2 regions of the Scandinavium manionii genome follow, and region 1 is predicted to be linked to the other one. Evidence: predicted binding sites of a transcription regulator. Region 1 holds the regulator's gene; the other holds the start of a gene.

Region 1 (3,573 bases):
GCTGGTGCAGGAAGATACCTCGCGATCGTTGCCGAAACGCATCACCTGGCTGCTGGATAATCAAAAACGGATTGTGGTGCCGGACTGGGAATCTTCCGCGACCTGTCTTTCAGCCGGGCTGTGTGCTGGAATGGTGCCCACGCATTTTGCCCGTCCGTATATCGACAGCGGTGAATGGGTGGTGCTGGAGCTGGAAAATCCGTTCCCGGATGCGGCATGCTGCCTGACCTGGCAACAAAATGACATGTCACCGGCGCTGAGCTGGCTGCTGGAGTATTTGGGGGACAGTGAAACGTTGAATAAAGAGTGGTTACAGGAGCCGGAATAACCGGCTCCTGAGAGATCATTAACGGCGGTAGTCGCGGAACGGACCGTCGGCAACCGAGCGGCGCTCGATCAGGCGCGGGTGCACTTCAATAGACTGCGACTCTTCACGCTTATTGACAATACGATCCAGCAGCATATCGAAGGCCGCTTCACCCAGCGAATCCTTCGGCTGATGGATAGTGGTCAGGGCAGGGGTAAAGAAGCGCGCATTGCGCACGTTATCGTAGCCAATGACTGAAATATCCTGTGGAACGCGCAGGCCCATTTCGTCTGCGGCGCACAAGGCACCCATCGCCATAATGTCACCGCCGCAGAACACGGCGGTCGGGCGTGGCTGTTGCGCAAGAATTTTCTGCATGGCGCGATAGCCAGATTCAGGCTCGAAATCACCCTGCACAATCCAGTTTTCAGGCACGTTGATTTGCGCTTCTTCCATGGCTTTCATGAAACCTGCCAGACGTCCGGCGCCAGTGTTACGCTCCATCGGGCCAGGAATGACGCCGATTTCGCGATGACCGCGTTCGACCAGATAGCGTCCGGCAATATAGCCACCCTGGAAAGCGTTATCATTTACCGAGTCGGTAAAATCAGCTTTAGATTCGCCCCAATCCATCACCACCATCGGGATGTGACGGTACTCTTCCAGCATCTCGAGCACCGACTGCGGGTATTCAGAACACATCACCAGCAGGCCATCGACGCGCTTTTGCGCCATCATTGAAAGATAGGCGCGCTGTTTTTCCAGGTTGTTCCAGGCGTTACCCAGGATCAGGGTATAGCCTTTCTCGAAGCAGTTTTTCTCAACGGCTTCAATGATTTCAGCAAAATAGGCGGCTTCGCTGCTGGTTGCCAGCAGGCCGATTGTTTTGGTGTGATTCACCTTCAGGCTACGCGCTACGGCGCTAGGAGAGTAGTGCAGCTCTTTAATGGCCGCCCACACCGCGTTGCGGGTCTCTTCCGCCACGAAACGCGTTTTGTTAATTACATGTGACACTGTTGTAGTGGAAACGTTTGCGCGCTTCGCTACATCTTTAATAGTTGCCATTCGTTCTCACTCCAGACCCTTTCCTTACGCCTGTTTACCAACACGAAAACGTTTGCCTTTACACACCCTTAACACAATTCAATTGAATTGCAGTACGCCGGGATACAGACAGGACGACAGGAGGGGGTCAATGGCTGGTACGCTTTTAAATTAGCGTGGAATTTTGTCTGATTCTGAGGCAAAGGGAAAGAGAAAAATCGCTATGAGCTTAAAACCAGGAAGATTTTTGCGTACAGTTGTGCAAAAATGAGCAAGCTCACTTTTGTTGTGGGGATTAAAAGGAGAAAAATTGATGAGTACCGACCTTAAGCTCTCTCTGATGACGACCGTGATTGCGCTGGCCGTGATTGTTGCCGCCGGTCTGACCGCCGTCCTGCATTGATTTATACGGAGGGAGAGTTCTCTTCCTCCGCCTCATCTTCCTGCCGATTGTTACCAGATTTGCAAAAAACTTTTGCCATTTTGTTTACTTCTGTTTTTTTGTGATTGATGTCATGCTTTTGACTTCTGCTGTTGCACCATCCCAGACGGATGGCTTACCGGAGTCGTTACATGAAAATCAATTTTCCCCTGCTGGCGTTGGCAATCGGGGCGTTTGCCATCGGGACCACGGAATTCTCGCCAATGGGCTTGCTGCCCGTTATCGCTAAAGGCGTCGATGTCTCTATCCCTGCCGCCGGGATGCTGATCAGCGCCTATGCCATTGGTGTGATGGTTGGTGCGCCGTTGATGACGTTGCTGCTTTCACATCGCGCGCGCCGTAATGCGCTCATTTTCCTGATGGCCATTTTCACGCTCGGCAACGTACTGTCGGCTATCGCGCCGGATTACACCACGCTGCTGCTGTCGCGCATTATCACCAGTCTTAATCACGGGGCCTTCTTCGGCCTCGGCTCGGTGGTGGCTGCCAGCGTAGTGCCTAAGCACAAGCAGGCCAGCGCGGTGGCGACCATGTTTATGGGGCTGACGATCGCTAATATCGGCGGCGTTCCGGCGGCGACCTGGCTCGGTGAAACCATCGGCTGGCGGATGTCGTTCCTCGCGACGGCCGGACTTGGCCTGGTAGCGATGGTTAGCCTGTGGTTCTCCTTGCCGAAGGGCAGCAGCGGTGAACGCCCTGACGTGAAAAAGGAACTGTCGGTTCTGGTGCGTCCGCAGGTGCTGACGGCGTTGTTGACGACCGTGCTCGGAGCCGGGGCGATGTTCACGCTCTACACCTATATTTCGCCGGTGCTGCACACCATTACCCATGCGACACCGCTGTTCGTCACCGCCATGCTGGTGCTGATTGGTATCGGTTTCTCTCTGGGTAACTATCTGGGCGGCAAGTTTGCTGACCGCTCCGTGACCGCCACGCTGAAAGGCTTCCTGACACTGCTGATCGTTATCATGGCGTCTATCCCGTGGCTTGCGCAAAACGAAATCGGCGCGGCGGTGAGCATGGTTATCTGGGGTGCGGCGACCTTCGCGGTGGTCCCTCCGCTGCAAATGCGCGTGATGCGTGTGGCACATGAAGCGCCGGGCCTGTCATCATCGGTCAATATCGGGGCGTTTAATCTGGGCAATGCGCTGGGCGCGGCCGCGGGCGGGGCGGTTATCTCAGGAGGCCTGGGGTACAGCTTTGTGCCAGTGATGGGGGCGATAATTGCCGGTGTTGCGTTGCTGGTGGTGCTGATGACTGGGCGTCGTCAGTCAGAAGAAGTCTTTACCAGTCATTGATAACATGCCCGGCGGGAAACCACCGGGCCAGAAATTATGCCGACAGGTTCTTCGCGACAAATTCCCAATTTACCAGCGCCCAGAAATGCTCGAGATAGTTCGGGCGGGCGTTACGGTAGTCAATGTAGTAGGCATGTTCCCATACATCTACGGTCAGCAGCGGTTTGGCGTCAGTCGTTAACGGGGTACCCGCGTTAGACGTAGAAACGATAGCCAGTTTGCCGTCTGCATTTTTCACAAGCCAGGTCCAGCCAGCGCCGAAGTTTTTAACAGCGGCATCGGTGAACTGCGCTTTAAAGTCAGCAAAGCTGCCGAAGCTCGCGTTGATAGCGGCTGCGACGTCACCGGTTGGCTCGCCACCGGCGTTTGGTGCCAGGCAGTTCCAGTAAAACGTGTGGTTCCACACCTGTGCAGCATTGTTGAAAACGCCCGCTTCGGAAGTGCGAACGATCTCTTCAAGCGTTTTGCCCTCAAACGCAGTG
Region 2 (3,573 bases), on a different contig from region 1:
GCGACCATGGGCAGCTTATCGATTCGATTAAGCGCAAATTGTTACCGCTCGGCGATGCCGTCAGCTTTATTCCAGGCCATGGTCCTATGTCAACGCTCGGTCATGAGCGTGTGCATAATCCTTTCCTTCAGGATGAGATGCCTGTCTGGTAAAGATAAAAAGCCGCGTTTGCGGCTTTTTTAATGCTCAAAACAAATAACAAAGGCCGCATTCGCGGCCTTTGGCTTTTTTGTCGCCAGGGTTACAGCACGGCGACGATGGCTTCGCACAGTGGGGCCATATTGTCTGGCGTCATGCCCGCGACGTTCACTCGCCCGGAGGCAACCGCATAAACGCCAAACTCTTCACGCAGACGCAGCACCTGTTCTTTGGTCAGGCCGCTGAAGGAGAACATGCCGTTCTGCTTGGTGATGAAGCTGAAATCACGGTCCGCACCTTTCTCGGCGAGGGTGTTCACGAACAGCAAGCGCATACGCTGAATGCGCTGGCGCATGTCAGTCAGCTCTTGCTCCCAGATGGCGCGCAGCGCGTCATTGCTGAGGATCGTCGCCACCACGGCGGCACCGTGAGCGGGTGGGTTAGAGTAGTTGGCGCGGATAACCGCTTTCATCTGGCTGAATGCGCGGTCAACCGTTTCTGCATCCGCAGAAACGAGCGTGCAGGCACCCACGCGTTCGTTGTAGAGGCCAAAGTTTTTCGAGAAGGAACTCGCAACCAGCAGCTCTTTATGTACGGCGGCAAAGGCGCGCAGGCCTTCAGCATCTTCTTCCAGACCACGAGCAAAGCCCTGGTAGGCGAAGTCAAACAGCGGCAGCCAGCCTTTCTCTACGGACAGTTTTGCCAACTGTTCCCACTGTTCCAGCGTCGGGTCGATCCCGGTTGGGTTGTGGCAGCAGCCGTGGAATAAAACCACGTCGCCCGCCTGAGCTTGATTCAGGCTGGCAATCAGGCCGTCAAAATCCAGAGCGTGTTGATTCGCGTCGTAATAGCTGTATTCGCAGACTTCCAGCCCGGCGGAATTAAACACGCCTTTGTGGTTCGGCCAGCTTGGGTTACTGACCCATACGCGTTGTACGTCAGTGTTTTTAGCAAGAAAATCCGCGGCTACGCGCAGTGCGCCGGTGCCACCTGGGGTCTGCGCCGTACGTGCGCGTTTTTCAGTCACAATCGCACTGCCTTTCCCGAACAGCAGCTCCTGCGTGCAGCGGCCAAATTCCGGAATACCGTCAATGCCGAGGTAGTTCTTGGTGGTTTCATTTTCCAGCAGATAAAGTTCCGCTTTTTTTACGCTGGTCAGAACCGGTGTTTTACCGGTCTCATCTTTGTAAACACCAATCCCGAGGTTGATTTTTCCTGGGCGGTCATCGGCACGAAACAGATCGGCCAGGCCCAGAATAGGGTCGGCAGGGGCAGCGGTTATGTTCTCAAACATGACGAGGTTCCATTGTGGTTACTGAAGGGAAATCCGCTCTCAGGTTAACGGGAGAATGACGAAAAGCCAACCGTTTGCGAGAAAAAGCGAGAGGCTTTTTAAAAGTCACTATTATTTACTGCCAGCCATAAAAAAACAGGGCCGAAGCCCTGTTTCTTAAGCATATAACAAAGTGGCGTACTGATTAGAACTGGTAAACGATACCGACAGCAGCCTGGTCGTCGGTAGCCTGACCAGATGCTTTAGAGTAGTCGTTGTCGTTCAGCAGGTTAAACTTATAAGCTGCGTAGACGTTCATGTTCTTGTTGAAGTAGTACCATGAACCCACTTCGATGTATTTAACCAGGTCAGCATCGCCGCCGTCGAAGCCAGGACGTGCCAGCAGGTCTTTACCTTTGGACTGTACGTAGCCTACAGATGGACGCAGACCGAAATCGAACTGGTACTGAACCACGGCTTCGATGTTCTGAGTTTTGTTCGCGAAGTTGCTGTCTGGCTCGCGAGTCATGTTGGTGGTTTCAGCATACATCACTGCAGCGTAGACGTTGTTCGCGTCGTATTTGAATGCAGTAGACCATGCTTCAGCGCGGTCGCCGCCAGCACTTGCGTTGCCAGCAACACCATCGATGGCGTAAGTCTGCGGGTTAGACTGATCGTCGGTACGGTCAGCCGTTTCGTAACCCGCAGCAACGCTGAAGCCGTCCAGGAATGCGTACTGAACGGAAGAGCTGAAGCCATCACCGTTCGCTTTCGCGCCATTACCGGAGAGGTTTACGGTGTTCGGCGTGCCGTTGTCATCATAGTCAACAGTGATCGGGCTGTTACGCTCGTTTTTTCCCTGATACTGCAGGGCGAAGCTCAGGCCATCAACCAGACCGAAGAAATCGCTGTTACGGTAGGTCAGAACGCCATTGGTACGGCCGTTCATGAAGTTGTCTGTAGCAGCCCAGGAATCGCCGCCCCACTCAACCAGCATATCGGTGTATGCCGCTACGTCGTAGATGGCGCCGTAGTTACGACCGTAGTCGATAGAACCCGCGTCACCAAATTTCAGACCTGCAAATGCCAGACGGGTAGCGGTACCCTGAGAACCTTCAGCGTTAGACGCATTCAGGTTGTATTCCCACTGGCCGTAACCGGTGATCTGATCGTTGATCTGAGTTTCACCTTTGAAACCGATACGGGCATAAGTGGTGTCATCACTGCCGGTGTCGCCGTTGGTGGTCCAGATGTGTTCACCTACTGCTTTACCGTAGAAATCCAGTTTGTTGGCATTTTTGTTATAGATTTCTGCTGCGTTTGCCGCACCAGCTGCCAACAGGGCAGGGATAACCACTGCCAGGATATTGCGCTTCATCATTATTTATTACCCTCATTGGTTTTTTTATGGACACTTTCCACTACCGCCAATAGTTTTCGTCAATAAATATTTACGGAACTATTGATGAGAGTTTGGTGTCTTTCTGTGTCTGACAGGCATATTTCCATTCATGACAACGTTTCGCTAGCCTGAAAGTGCTACAAATATCGTAAATAGGTAACAAGAAGAAATAATGTGTAATAATTTGTGTAAATCAGGGAACTTTGTGAAGCACCTCAAATTTCCTCGCTCACCGCTTAATTAATCGACTATCTCTTATATATCTATATGAAAAGCTTATCTTTAATTTTGATAAAGGCTTTTCCTATATAAGAATGCTTCTCATCTCACTTTTTCTTATGTGACAAAGTTAGCTTTTCGTGCGCGTTGCTGGTGGTTGTTTTGTATGCTAAGTGCCAGGTATTTACTTAAGCGCAATCGAAGTGTTGCTGAAAATGTGTGCTGAATTATTTCTGGACACGGGGTGTAACATTTTGGTTGGGGAAGGCGGTTGACCTTTATATTTGTAGAAACTTGCTCACAGATCCTGACAAAGGCCAAAAAAAAGCCAGCTGAGAAGCTGGCTTTGGAGAAGGGAAAAAACTTAGAAGCTGGCGTTACGTGGCGTTCGTGGGAATGCAATTACGTCACGAACGTTCTGAACGCCGGTAACGTAGGCAATCAGACGCTCAAAACCAAGACCGAAGCCGGAGTGAGGCACGGTGCCATAACGACGCAGGTCGCGGTACCAGCTGTAGTCTTCTTTATTCAGACCCATTTC

The links. Region 1 encodes PurR, which represses purine synthesis genes. Its sites were predicted from a motif close to CANGCAAACGTTTGCNTG; they were not measured.
Region 2: MUU51_RS17970 (amino acid aminotransferase) is a predicted target of PurR. The motif match lies at 1,496-1,513, and genes of this name have one in related genera.

The regions. Positions count from the first base shown of each region.
Region 1 covers NZ_JALIGC010000032.1:81,125-84,697, reverse strand. The annotation lists gene punR (DNA-binding transcriptional activator PunR) at 1-328, shown strand, start outside; gene purR (HTH-type transcriptional repressor PurR) at 347-1,372, opposite strand; gene cydH (cytochrome bd-I oxidase subunit CydH) at 1,665-1,754, shown strand; gene MUU51_RS03495 (MFS transporter) at 1,925-3,091, shown strand; gene sodB (superoxide dismutase [Fe]) at 3,126-3,573, opposite strand, start outside.
Region 2 covers NZ_JALIGC010000040.1:40,859-44,431, reverse strand. The annotation lists gene MUU51_RS17975 (MBL fold metallo-hydrolase) at 1-152, shown strand, start outside; gene MUU51_RS17970 (amino acid aminotransferase) at 242-1,432, opposite strand; gene MUU51_RS17965 (porin) at 1,617-2,792, opposite strand; gene asnS (asparagine--tRNA ligase) at 3,397-3,573, opposite strand, start outside.